3 regions of the Aeribacillus sp. FSL K6-8210 genome follow, and region 1 is predicted to be linked to each of the others. Evidence: riboswitches for the same ligand, from Rfam matches in the RefSeq annotation. Region 1 holds a riboswitch; each other region holds the start of a gene.
The links. Region 1 has a riboswitch for S-adenosylmethionine ahead of NSQ41_RS05230 (bifunctional homocysteine S-methyltransferase/methylenetetrahydrofolate reductase). Riboswitches for the same ligand answer to the same signal wherever they lie in the genome.
Positions count from the first base shown of each region.

Region 2: it holds a riboswitch for S-adenosylmethionine, as region 1 does, so the genes downstream of both, NSQ41_RS16495 (2,3-diketo-5-methylthiopentyl-1-phosphate enolase) here and NSQ41_RS05230 (bifunctional homocysteine S-methyltransferase/methylenetetrahydrofolate reductase) in region 1, are expected to answer to the same signal.
Region 3: it holds a riboswitch for S-adenosylmethionine, as region 1 does, so the genes downstream of both, metK (methionine adenosyltransferase) here and NSQ41_RS05230 (bifunctional homocysteine S-methyltransferase/methylenetetrahydrofolate reductase) in region 1, are expected to answer to the same signal.

Region 1 covers NZ_CP150172.1:1,053,757-1,058,132, reverse strand. The annotation lists gene NSQ41_RS05250 (DegV family protein) at 26-904, shown strand; gene NSQ41_RS05245 (DUF3941 domain-containing protein) at 936-1,067, shown strand; gene NSQ41_RS05240 (HPr family phosphocarrier protein) at 1,410-1,688, shown strand; gene NSQ41_RS05235 (YajQ family cyclic di-GMP-binding protein) at 1,833-2,324, shown strand; SAM riboswitch class I at 2,426-2,547, shown strand; gene NSQ41_RS05230 (bifunctional homocysteine S-methyltransferase/methylenetetrahydrofolate reductase) at 2,656-4,376, shown strand, end outside.
Region 2 covers NZ_CP150172.1:3,388,598-3,392,973, forward strand. The annotation lists gene NSQ41_RS16480 (cupin domain-containing protein) at 1-334, opposite strand, end outside; gene NSQ41_RS16485 (methylthioribulose 1-phosphate dehydratase) at 357-1,004, opposite strand; gene NSQ41_RS16490 (2-hydroxy-3-keto-5-methylthiopentenyl-1-phosphate phosphatase) at 1,001-1,711, opposite strand; gene NSQ41_RS16495 (2,3-diketo-5-methylthiopentyl-1-phosphate enolase) at 1,687-2,910, opposite strand; SAM riboswitch class I at 2,989-3,094, opposite strand; gene NSQ41_RS16500 (hypothetical protein) at 3,459-4,019, shown strand; gene NSQ41_RS16505 (IS982 family transposase) at 4,016-4,376, opposite strand, start outside.
Region 3 covers NZ_CP150172.1:942,594-946,969, reverse strand. The annotation lists gene NSQ41_RS04755 (gamma carbonic anhydrase family protein) at 1-477, shown strand, start outside; gene NSQ41_RS04750 (phosphatase PAP2 family protein) at 649-1,179, shown strand; gene metK (methionine adenosyltransferase) at 1,869-3,074, opposite strand; SAM riboswitch class I at 3,282-3,473, opposite strand; gene pckA (phosphoenolpyruvate carboxykinase (ATP)) at 3,742-4,376, shown strand, end outside.

The sequences.
Region 1 (4,376 bases):
AAATGAAAAAAAGTAGGTGTGATTAATGAATATTCACATTATCGCTGATAGTGCTTGTGATCTGCCTGTCTCTTTTTTAAACGATCAAGGCGTTTCTTTCATCCCTCTTCGTGTCCACCTTGGCGAGAAGGACTATGAGGATCAATTGACAATCAAACCGAAAGAAGTTTACGACTATATGAGAGCTGGAAACGTTGCTAAAACATCACAAGCATCACCGGAAACAATCACCAATCAATTTGAAAAGCTGGCGAAAGACAATCAGCCGGCGCTGTATATTGCCTTTTCTTCCGAATTGTCCGGTACATATCAAACTGCCGTTATGGTTCAGCAGCAATTGCTTGAAAAATATCCGAATTGGAAACTGCAAATTATCGATTCGAAATGTGCTTCACTTGGGTATGGACTTGCTGTCCGCTACACCATTCAATTAGCAAAACAAGGACTTGATTTAGAACAAATGGCAAATGCAGTAAAAGAGTATTGCAGTCATATGGAGCACATTTTTACAGTTGATCGCCTGGAATATTTGGCTCGCGGCGGGAGAATCAGCAAAACATCTGCGTTTGTTGGCGGACTGCTTAATATCAAGCCGCTTTTGCATGTCGAAGAAGGAAAGCTGATCCCGCTGGAAAAAATCCGCGGGAAAAAGAAGCTTTACCGGAGAATTCTTGAGCTGATGGAAGAGCGTGGAGACGGATTGAGTGAACAGACAATCGCCATCAGCCATGGTGATGATGAAGAAGCAGCTCTCGAATTAAAACAATTAATTGAAGAAACGTTTCATCCAAAAGAAATGATCATCCATACGATCGGTGCTGTCATTGGTGCACACTCTGGCCCCGGCACCCTTGCTGTATTTTTTCTAAATAAACATATTCAAGAAGCTTCATGGAAATCATAAGTATATAACAGTATGGAAAGGAGCTTCCTGAATGTCCAAAACAAGCGATAATGATAAAAAAGCTGTAGACAACAATGCAAAACGACACGAAAAAAATCTATTGAAGGAAAAAAATCGAGAGCTTGGAAAACGGCAATACTCAAAGAAAACGGATCATTTATAATGCCCGCCTGTCGGGCTTTTTCTTTTTTTGAAATATCTCTAAAGGCGAGTCTTCCACCTCTTCTATCCGGACGTTCTGAAAGAAAAAGACGCTTTCTTATCTTACAGTATGCATCTTTTCTCTAGCTTTTGTTTTCATTTTTGTCTAATAAAACATGGGCGGGGCAATAACTTTCAATTTGATTAGGCCATTCATTTCATTAAAAAACAGAGAAATCCAAAACGTTTCCATATTCAAAAGCGGAGGTCATTTTTTTATATGTAAGAGGAAATGACAAACATGTGGGAATCTATCCTTTATTAATGTAAGATATTGTAAAATAAGTATACAAGAGGTGGCACAATGAAGAAACATGAAATTTCCGTGTATCTTACAAAAGAGATGGAGCCGGAATATGTCATTTCCCTTGTCCATGAAGCGATTAAATTTAACAGCTACATTTTATTCCAAACAAAAAAGCTCCAATTAAATGCGAAAAGCGTTTTAAGCATGCTCGGTTTTTCCGCCTTTTTAGAAGGTCATGTAGTCATCAGCGCTGAAGGAGAAGATTCGCTCGAAGCAGTAAAAAACTTACAAGACTTTCTTTCCCCTAAATGTTCTAAAGCGACATCTTTAGCTTAATTGCATTTAAGCAGATATTAATTTCCTTGCCGTTGCTTTAAGTAACGGTTTTTTCATTTAATTTGCGAGGAACCCCTAAAAGAGTTGTTCAACTGAACGACATTCACTATAATGAATGTAAATAACGTTATTGGAGGTAAAAAGTTGGCTAAGGAGAATTCATTTGACATCGTCTCAAAAGTGGATATTGCCGAAGTGAACAATTCCATTCAAATGGCGAAAAAAGAAATTGTAAACAGATATGATTTCAAAGGATCTAAAAGCGATATATCCCTAGAAAAAGATGAGCTTGTGCTAATCTCTGACGATGAATATAAGCTGAATCAACTAAAAGATGTATTAGTAAGCAAAATGATTAAACGCGGTGTCGCAACCAAGAATATTCAGTACGGGAAAATCGAAAAGGCTTCAGGAGGCACTGTCAGACAAAGAGCCAAACTTGTCAACGGAATTGACAAAGAAAACGGGAAAAAGATCAATGCGCTGATCAAAAATACCGGGCTAAAAGTAAAAAGCCAAATTCAAGACGACCAAGTCCGGGTAAGCGGCAAAAGCAAGGACGATTTGCAAAAAGTGATTGCAGCTGTGAAAAGCGCCGACTTGCCGATCGACGTACAATTTATTAATTTTCGCTAGCTTTGCCCTGTTCACAAAATTGAAATTTTATATTGATTATTTTGATAAAATTCGTTAAATTAGGATTAATCCGTTGTTTTAAAATTTCATACGGTAAAGCGTTCTTATCAAGAGAAGCGGAGGGACTGGCCCGATGAACCTTCAGCAACCGGATTACCCAAAAACTTTGGGTACCAAGGTGCTAAATCCAGCGATGCGTAAATTTGCGCTCGGAAGATAAGAAGAAGGGGAAATTGTTCAAGAAAAAGTCTTCTTCTTAGAAGGCTTTTCTTTTTTATATAGGTGTTCGCCTCCTTGCAGGCGCCTATTTCATTTGATTGGAGGACTTTTTATGGGGCTTTTACAAGATTTACAGAATCATATATTAATTGCCGACGGAGCAATGGGGACTCTACTATACTCATTCGGAATAGACAGATGCTTTGATGAGCTAAACGTTTCAAAACCGGAAGAAATAGAACGGATTCATTCAGCCTATTTAGACGCAGGCGCAACTGTTATTCAAACAAATACATACGGCGCCAATCGCATAAAGCTTGCCAGATATGGGCTGGAAGATGATATAAAGATCATCAACCAAAAAGGGGTTGAACTTGCAAAGAGGGCGTTACAAAAAGCGGAAAACAAAGGGTATGTCATCGGAACAATCGGCGGCATCCGTTCGTTTCAAAAAAGCGCCTTCACGCTATCTGACATTGCCGAAAATTTTCGTGAGCAGCTTCATGTCCTTTTATCCGAAAACGTAGATGGCATTATTTTAGAAACCTATTACGACTTGGAAGAACTGAAAACCGTTTTGCAAATAGCTAGAAAAGAAACGGATTTGCCCATTATCACAAATGTTTCTTTGCACGAACAAGGCGTCTTTCAAAATGGAACAAGATTGGCAGACGGTTTGAAAATGCTTGAAGAACTTGGTGCAGATATTGTCGGCCTCAATTGCCGTTTAGGCCCTTATCATATGCTGCAATCTCTGGAAGAAGTGCCGCTGTTTGAACATGCCTTTTTATCCGCTTTTCCAAACGGCAGCCTGCCAAGGTATGAAAACGGAAGATTAGTTTATGAATCAGATGAACACTATTTTTATGAAGCGGCTCTTCAATTCCGAAAACAAGGTGTCCGGCTTCTCGGCGGATGCTGCGGAACCGCGCCGAAACATATTCGGGCAATGGCTGAAGCGGTATCAAACCTCCCTCCTGTCACAGAGAAAGAAGTAAAAGAACGAAATGTTCCAATTCATGTTTTACCTATGAAAGAAAGTCAAGAAACTCCTCTCCCAGATATTGCAAAAAACAGACGCTCAGTGATTGTAGAATTGGACCCGCCGAAAACGCTCGGCTTGGAAAAATTTTTAACAGGAGCAAAAGCGTTGAAAAAAGCGGGGATTGATGCAATTACGCTTGCGGATAATTCCCTTGCTACACCAAGAATCAGCAATGTTGCTTGCGCAAAAATTGTGAAAAGCCGTTTCCAGCTTCGCCCGCTCGTTCATTTAACATGTCGTGACAGAAATTTAATCGGCATTCAATCCCATTTAATGGGGCTGCATACGCTTGGCCTGCACGATATTTTAGCGGTCACCGGCGACCCGTCCAAAATCGGTGATTTTCCGGGTGCAACCTCTGTCTATGATTTATCATCGTTTGATTTAATCAGTTTAATTAAGCAATTTAATGAAGGTTTGTCATACTCCGGAAAATCACTTGGTCAAAAAACAAACTTTACTGTTGCCGCCGCCTTCAACCCGAACGTAAGACATCTTGATCGCGCAGTTCAGAGACTTGAGAAAAAAATCAGCTGTGGAGCCGATTATTTTATTACGCAGCCGCTCTACTCGGAGAAGCTGATCGAAGAAGTATATGAAGCAACAAAACATCTGAATGTTCCGATATATCTCGGGATTATGCCGTTAATAAGCAGCCGCAATGCTGAATTTATTCATAACGAAGTGCCAGGCATTAAATTGTCTGATTCGATTCGCGAACAGATGCAAAAAGCAGGCAATGATAAAGAAAAGGGAAAACGAGAAGGACTTGCCATTGCAAAATCGCT
Region 2 (4,376 bases), 1.7 Mb from region 1:
CGCTAACAATAAAGCGCACTTCATCATCTGTATGATGATGTTCACGCTGAAAATTTTTCAGCAGCTCTTCAAGGTTTGGCGTATGATCTGCTAAAGAAATGACATCCCAAGCTTTGTAGCCGCGTCTTGCTGAAATATCTTTAATTTCATTTTCAAAAGATTGTAAAATCGTTTGTTTTTCCTCATCATTTAAAAGATATTTCTCTTTTAAATGCTCTGGTAATTTGGCAATATCCCATTGCTCGTAAATAACACCTTGTTGATTTAAAAATGAAATCACTTCCTCTTGATTGCTGATAACTTCGTTTGTTCCTTGAATTTTAATAGTTGTCATGTGAAATACCTCCTTAAAATGTTTAATTATTTAAAGCTCCTGTACTCGCAAGGAGACCGGCTTTTGCTTGAATAAGAGCAAGCTGATACTGAAATAAAAATTCACAAGCTTCTAAAATTTTCTTCGCTTCAAAGCCATCTTTTCCCCATACAGTAATTCCGTGGTTGCGAATAAGAACTGCCCCTTTATCCTCCTTCACGAAATCGCCCAAAGTGCTTGCTAATGTAGGAATATGGGCATAATTATAAATAATCGGAATCTGTAATTCTGCATCTTCCTCCCAGCGGTCAAACGCTTTTATCAGTTCTTGTCCTTGAAATACAATTTTCCCAGCGTCACCATAAAGTTCAGAGATGACATTATTTGCAACCGTATGTACATGCAGGCTGCAGCCGGCTTTGCTTCTTTTATATATTTCGCAATGCAACAGCGTTTCTGCCGAAGGCTTCAGATGTGTTGCGCCTACAGGATTTCCTTCTCCATCAACAAGCAAAAAATCTTCCTTCGTTTTTTTTCGTTTATCTTTGCCGCTTGCGGTCACAAGAAACTGAAGAGGGGAATCTTGAACTTTTATGGCTAAATTGCCGCTTGTCCCCATAAACCAATCCCTCGCAGCAAGCTCCTCTTTAATCTCCGCAAGCTCATGAACACGAGTTAAAACGACACTCATTTTGCGTCACCTTTTTCTTCTATGAAATTTGTTTTGTTTATTGTCTTCTCTAAAATGTCAATACAGTCGTAAAATGTTTCGAAAGATTGATAAGGAATAGAAAATTCTTGACATTTTTTTGATAAATAATCACGTGCAATAACTGTATCTGCAATCTTCGCGGCTTCTAAATCTGTGACGGAATCCCCGATGATGATGGAATGAGTGTCAGCATTTGCAATTTGCCGAATAATTGACGGTTTGCAGCACCCACAATTTTGGTTGGGACATTTTTCATCACACGTATAAGGCCAATGAATGGTGATCGTTTCTCCGCTAAAATCCGCTTTATTGCAAAACAGTGCGGTAATAGAATCAAAAGGCTGCAACAGCGGTTTAATAAAAAAATCGATTCCGCCGCTGACAATGTATAAAGGAATGTTCATGTTTTTCGCATAATGAACAAAGTCGCGAAATCCTTCCCTTATTTCTGCAGTTTCTAAAATATAGTGAATGATGTCACCCTTTAAAGAAGATGGAAGAAGTGCAAACATCTTGCCGACTCCTTCCTGAATACTAATCGACTGGGAAAGGACGCCATCCTTCAATTGCTCCCACTCTTTTGGAGCGAAACGCTTCATGATGCTAACGATGTTATCTTTTTTTGTCACCGTTCCATCAAAATCACAAAATATTACTGGCTTCAATTGGACGGTGCCTCCTTCCATCCCCAGAGCCGAATTGCTTCTTGTAATTCTATGTCTTCAGCTGCTTCATTAAGGGGAACACCCCGGGAAACAGCGTCAACTGCCTGACGGAAAGCTTTTCCTCCGCCTTTAGCACCTTGCGGGTGACCGTGAACACCGCCTCCTGCATTAATGACACAATCTTTTCCAAAATCATGAATTAAAATGGGAACAAGACCCGGGTGAATGCCAGCAGATGGAACAGGAAAAACTGGTTTTAAAACTGATTCCTTCACCAATTCTTCTTTCACTTTTAAAACTTTGTCACGCTCCAATGCAACGCTGCCATATGGTGAAGGGAACAACGAAAAATCTGCTCCAGCAATTCTTATCAATTTTCCAAGCAATAAGGAATGAGAGAGCCCATATTTTTCGGATGAAGTAAACGATCCGCTAAACGCCGGATGAGCCATAATTGGGAGGGCGATTTCATCATCTTCCCTTAATGCTTGCAGCACATCGAGGCCATATGTAAAAACATTAAATAGCAAAATATCGGCACCTAATTCTTTTGCTTTTCTTGCCTTATCTTTCAATTCAAATGTTTTTCCCGTCAAATTGACCGCATACAAAGTTCGGTGCCCTTTTTCTTGATACACGTTATCAAGAACTTTTTTGCCTTCCTTTATTCTTGTTTCAAATGATGTGAGCGAATTTTCAAAAAGTATTTCGTCATCCTTTACTAAGTCGACGCCCCCGAGAGCCTGCTCCCGCAATTGGGCAAGAAGGTAATCCATATCACGTCCAATTACACCTTTAAAGATGCTCATCACTAACGGTCTGTCGTAAACGCCAAGTTTTTCTCGTAACCCCTGAATTCCAAAGCGAGGACCTGGAAAATACCGAAAGATCTCATCGTCAAACTGCAAATCTAGTAATTTTATTTCTCCATCTAGTGATAATTTTCCAAAAGTTGTCGTTAAGATGGCAGGAATGTCTTTAGAAAAGTTTTCTCCCGGAAAGCGAATGTGAAGCTGTGCAATCGTTTTGCCGGAGGATGGATCCTCGCCTGTTTCTTTTATTTCAACCACTTGTCCTTTATGCTTTTTTAACTGCTCTTGCACTAAAAGAGGAAGGTCAGTCCACGAACCTACCGTTAATCCAAGAGCAATGCCTTCTGCTTTTTTTTCTAAATCTTCTCGTTTCGCAATGATTTGGTATACTGCTGTTACGTGACCCATTTTTTCAATCCTCTTCATTCAGATTTTTTTATATAAATAAAACCTCTTCAATAAGAAGAGGTTTTTTGTCAAAACAACTTCTTATCTTTCAACATCTCTGTTGGGAGAATTAGCACCGTGCTCATCATATGAGTCGGTTGCCGGGCTTCATTGGGCTCATCCCTCCACCTGCTCTTGATAAGAGTTTTATTATTAACTTTATAATTCTTATTCGGTTACTTGGATTATGCCACTATCCTTCCCCTCTGTCAACACTTTTTTACATCATATTCGATTCAAATTCGCTTACATTTTTCTGATGGCATGCTACAATTATTTAATGGTGCAGTTTACAATTTGAGGTATTTACCGGAACTTGAGGTTGAGCCAAAACAGGAAAGCCTAAAAAAAGAGGACGAAAAAAGAAGGTACAACATCTTTTTAACGTCTTCCGATCGCATCATGCTAGATTACTAGACTTAGAAAAACTGGTTGAATTACGCAATTATAACGTTACTGGTTATCGTGAGACAATTTGTTTCTTGTACCGTTATTGGTTATGTTGCTTTTTGAATGATCCAGAAGAAGCCTTAAAACAAACGCTAACGTTTAATTTACAGTTTAATGAGCCTTTAAGAAGATCCACCAGAAGCGCTGAAAAGGCCTATTATGCACGGAATAACGAAGAAGCAAACCGAATAGCCAGAGAAAAAGGGTATCCTGGCGCTGGATATAATATCAGCAATAAAAAATTAATTGAATGGTTAGATATAACAGAGGACGAACAACGCCATTTAAGCACGATTATAGATGCGAATGAAAAGCGGAGAAGGAAACAAAAACGCCGGGAAATGGGCGTAAAAAGCCGTGAGGAGTATTTAAAAGAACAGCGCAATAAAACGGATAAGAACTTAGAAAAACTTAGACAAGCAATTGAGTTGAATCCTGATTTCTCGAATTACAAATTAGCTAAATTGCTAGGAATAAGTGAATCGTATGTAAGGAAAGGATGTTATATGTTATTTACTGGAACGGATGATTTAATTAAAAACGAGGATCGATCAATTAAAGAACATGATGTTTTATATTCTAGAATTAAACCTTTACCCGTGGTGCTAGTTGAGTCTTAACGCTCAACTAGCCCAAGAACAACAAGCGAGTAAGCCAGTAAAATACCATCCAGTGCCGTTTCAAATCCAGAAACCGAGTTCGCTCGAATCTCGGTGATCCGATACGAATCGACTAAAATCGAAAACACGGTTTCAATCACTTTGCGTTTTCGTTTCATCCACTGTTTCCATGCGTCGGATTGGAGAATTCGCTGATTTTTTCGAACGGGCGTCCAAAAAGCGACTCGATGCTCTTCGTACAGCTTCTTTTGCAGTTTTTGGCTGATGTACCCTTTGTCACCTAGGTTATATGGATGTGGAATTTGCGTCATGACGGTTTCAGCGGCCACCCGGTCGTGACAAGACGCTTCGGTGACA
Region 3 (4,376 bases), 110 kb from region 1:
TATATAGCTGATTTTGTCACAATCACCGGCGATGTTCAAATAGGAGATGAATCAAGCATTTGGTTTCAGACGGTTATCCGCGGTGACGTCGCCCCAACTATTATTGGAAATCGGGTCAATATTCAAGACCAATGCTGTCTGCACCAGAGCCCAAATAAACCGTTAATTATTGAAGATGATGTAACCGTCGGCCATCAAGTTCTGCTCCATAGTGCGATTGTGCGGAAAGGAGCTCTAATTGGAATGGGTTCGATTATTCTGGATGGAGCAGAAATCGGAAAAGGCGCTTTTATCGGTGCAGGCAGTCTTGTCCCGCCAGGCAAAAAGATACCTGAGAAAACTTTAGCATTCGGAAGACCCGCCAAAGTGATTAGAGAATTAACAGAAGAAGATCTTCAAGATATGGAACGCATCCGTCGCGAGTATATCGAAAAAGCTCAATATTATAAAAATATTGCTCGTATGAACAACATATAAATTGCTTATAAAAACATTTTAAAACTTTCTCTTTCAAATGTCATTCTTTACCGGGCAGCTTCATGTATTTTTAAAATTTTGTAAAATTTTTATTAGATTTGTTGAAGTTTACATAAATATGAGAGAAAATTTTTTTAAGAATTTTTGCTTTTTGAAAAGAGGAACTTTAACATGGGCAGACTGCTGAATCAGCTTTACCAATTTGAGTGCAAGTTGTTCAAACTGATTAATTCGCATTTTGAACGAAAAGGACTGAATGTTTATTTTCGGTATATTACTCATTTAGGAGGGGCTGTTTTTTCAATTGCAACATGTTTAATGCTGATGTTATTTTTTAATGAACCTGTAAAAACTGTTGCCTTGGCAAGTTCAGCTGCTCTTTTTTTCAGTCATATTCCGGTTTTCATTGTGAAAAGAATTTATCCACGCAGACGGCCTTATCTTACATTATTTGAAACAAAAGTGTTAGAAAATCCGTTAACTGACCATTCATTTCCTTCTGGACATACGACAGCTGTATTTTCAGTGGCTACACCATTTTTGCTCTTTTTTCCAGCCTTAACATGGATTTTGCTTCCTCTCGCATTCAGTGTAGCACTATCAAGAATTTTTCTTGGCCTACACTACCCTTCAGATGTGCTGGCGGGAATAGTTCTAGGAGCTTCAGCAGGCACCATCTGTTTTGTCGCATTCGGACCATAAATCGAGTAGGAGGGAGCGATTAACTCCCGTCCTCTCACACCACCGTACGTACGGTTCCGTATACGGCGGTTCAATTAAGATAATTGACGCAAGTCTTTATAACTTCCGTGAATAGCTGTTCTCTTTATGCCAGTGGTCACTCCACCCTCCAAGAGATCTCCCACGGGATTCACCGCTTCCTCCCTCAAGTGAGGTACTACGTTTTCTGTGTTCATCATGACTCACTGAATGCCAAGGGCTATTCTCTCTTAATTGTTCGGTCCTTCTTAGTTGTTCTAGACCAACTAATACTATGACCTCTGCTGACTTCTGACGGTTCAGCTATCTATCACTAGATAGGTTACCAAGGTTACTTGGCGTGCCAGCCAGACCTCCCCGGGTAAGAGTGTAATCTTTCCTTCCATCCATCTGCTTCATTTACTCTGTATCACCTTCGGCAGAAAGGGCTTTGTTTTGTCTTGCAAACTCACCCAGTGATACCTAGCCTCATATGAAGTTCGTGTTCCTCAGACCGGAAGTTTGCCGCTCGCTTCCTTCAGATTCCGCGTCACCACGGACACCCTTGCGTTAAGCTAACTGCTACTTCTGCCTTCGCAGCTCGGGACTTTCACCCTATAGATTACACCCATGCCGGGCGCACAAGCAAAAAGGTGTCTAATGCATGCATCGCATTGGACACCTTTTTTATTTTACAAATATTGATGAGCTTGTTCGCGCAAAGCTTCCGCTTTATCTGTGCGTTCCCATGGCAAATCTAGATCGTTGCGTCCGAAATGACCGTAAGCAGCTGTCTGTTTGTAAATCGGGCGGCGCAAGTCAAGCATTTTTATAATGCCAGCTGGGCGCAAATCAAAGTTATTGCGAATTAATTCAACTAAAACATCTTCGCTTACTTTGCCAGTACCGAACGTATCAACAGAAATAGAGACAGGTTTCGCCACACCAATTGCATAGGCCAGCTGAACCTCGCATTTGTCTGCAAGTCCGGCTGCGACAATATTTTTCGCTACGTAACGAGCCGCATAAGCTGCAGATCGGTCTACCTTCGTCGGATCTTTTCCTGAGAAAGCTCCTCCGCCATGGCGCGCATAGCCTCCGTAAGTATCGACAATGATTTTTCGTCCCGTTAATCCTGCATCTCCTTGTGGTCCGCCAATAACGAAACGTCCGGTAGGGTTGATGAAATATTTTGTTTCTTCATCGATCAGTTCTTTTGGAGCAACCGGATCAATTACTTTTTCTTTAATATCCTGCTTAATTTGTTCTAAAGTTGCCTCCGGATGGTGTTGAGTCGATATGACAATTGTGTCAATTCTAACCGGCTGTTCATTTTCATCATATTCTACCGTAACTTGCGTCTTTCCGTCCGGACGCAAATAAGGAATTTCTTCGCTTTTTCTAACTTCTGTAAGCCGGCGTGAAAGCTTATGGGCAATGGAAATCGGGAGAGGCATTAATTCCTTCGTTTCATTGCATGCAAAACCGAACATTAACCCTTGATCTCCAGCGCCAATCGCTTCAATTTCTTCATCAGTCATTTGTCCTTCTCTCGCTTCTAAAGCTTTATCCACCCCTGCAGCAATATCGGGTGATTGCTCATCAATTGATGTTAAAACAGCACAAGTTTCAGCATCAAAACCGTATTTAGCTCTCGTATAGCCGATCTCTTTGACCGTTTCTCGCACAATTTTTGGTATATCCACATACGTGCTTGTCGTAATTTCTCCACTGACTAATACAAGTCCGGTGGTGACAGATGTTTCGCAAGCTACACGTGCGTTCGGATCTTTTTCTAAAATGGCATCTAAAATCGCATCTGAAATTTGGTCGCAAATTTTGTCCGGATGCCCTTCCGTTACGGATTCAGATGTAAACAGACGGCGCTTTTTTGTCATTTACTGCTTCCTCCTCAAACTTAAAATGATGTTTATGGAGTGCTACACTCCTTGTCATTGACACGGAACTCATTCCCTCGCCACTATTGTAAACATATCAAAATATTTCGTACGATAAGAAAAACTTGGCTAAACGAGATTTCTCTTATACATAGAAAAAACCTTCCCTGCCAGAGGAAAGGTTGTTATAAACATCATTGCCTTTCACTCTTATCGTTCAAGGATATAACCTTGCATCAGGTTAGCACCATTGCTCGTCTATGAATATGGAATTCTTTCGCATCATGTTGTATGTCCATAGAATACCGGGATTTTGAAAGCCATATTCTACTGTCTTCTTTCAACGAGCCGGTTGCTGGGCTTCATAGGGCCTGTCCCTCCGCCAACTCGGGATAAGAGTATCCGTTCAAATGTATATCATACAGGAGCAAAAAAGTACTTGTCAACAATAAATAAAGCTTCTCTGTAATTTTCCAAATCATCTGATATCCATTATTTCAGTATCAGCTGATCAATCATGATTCGTATGATGCCCAAAAATGAAGGCAAAATATATAGTAAAAACATTATTTTCAGAAATCGATAAATAGGATGGATTATTTTTGCGAATGTGTTATACTATTTCTATAAAACCATTTCAAATATGCAAAAAAAGGATGGTATGTATATGAATATTGTAGATGTATCAAATGAATTAGCTTCGTTGATCAGCGGACCAAATGCATATCATAATTTACCAGTCGCACGACTTGTAGAAAAAGTTTTAGCTAGGAAAGAAGGTTTTTTAACAAATACAGGTGCAGTTTCGGTTACAACAGGCAAATATACCGGCCGGTCACCAGAAGATAAATTCATCGTTGAAGAAGATTCTGTCAAGCATTTAATTGATTGGGGACCCGTCAACAAGCCAATTTCATCAGAAGTTTTTGAAAAACTGTACTTAAAAGTCATACAATATTTAAAAAATAGAGATGAAATTTATGTTTTTAACGGATTTGCCGGAGCTGACAAAAAATATCGTCTTCCAATTCAAGTGGTCAATGAATTGGCGTGGCAAAATTTATTTGCTCGCCAACTGTTTATCCGTCCGAAAAGCCAAGACGATTTAAAGGAGCATAAAAATCCGTTTACGATTGTTTCCGCTCCTTCCTTTAAAGCAGATCCAGCTGTGGATGGAACGAACTCAGAAGCATTTATCATTATTTCTTTTGAAAAGAGAATAATCCTGATCGGCGGAACTGAATATGCAGGCGAGATGAAAAAGTCTATCTTTTCCGTCATGAACTTCCTGCTTCCAGAAAG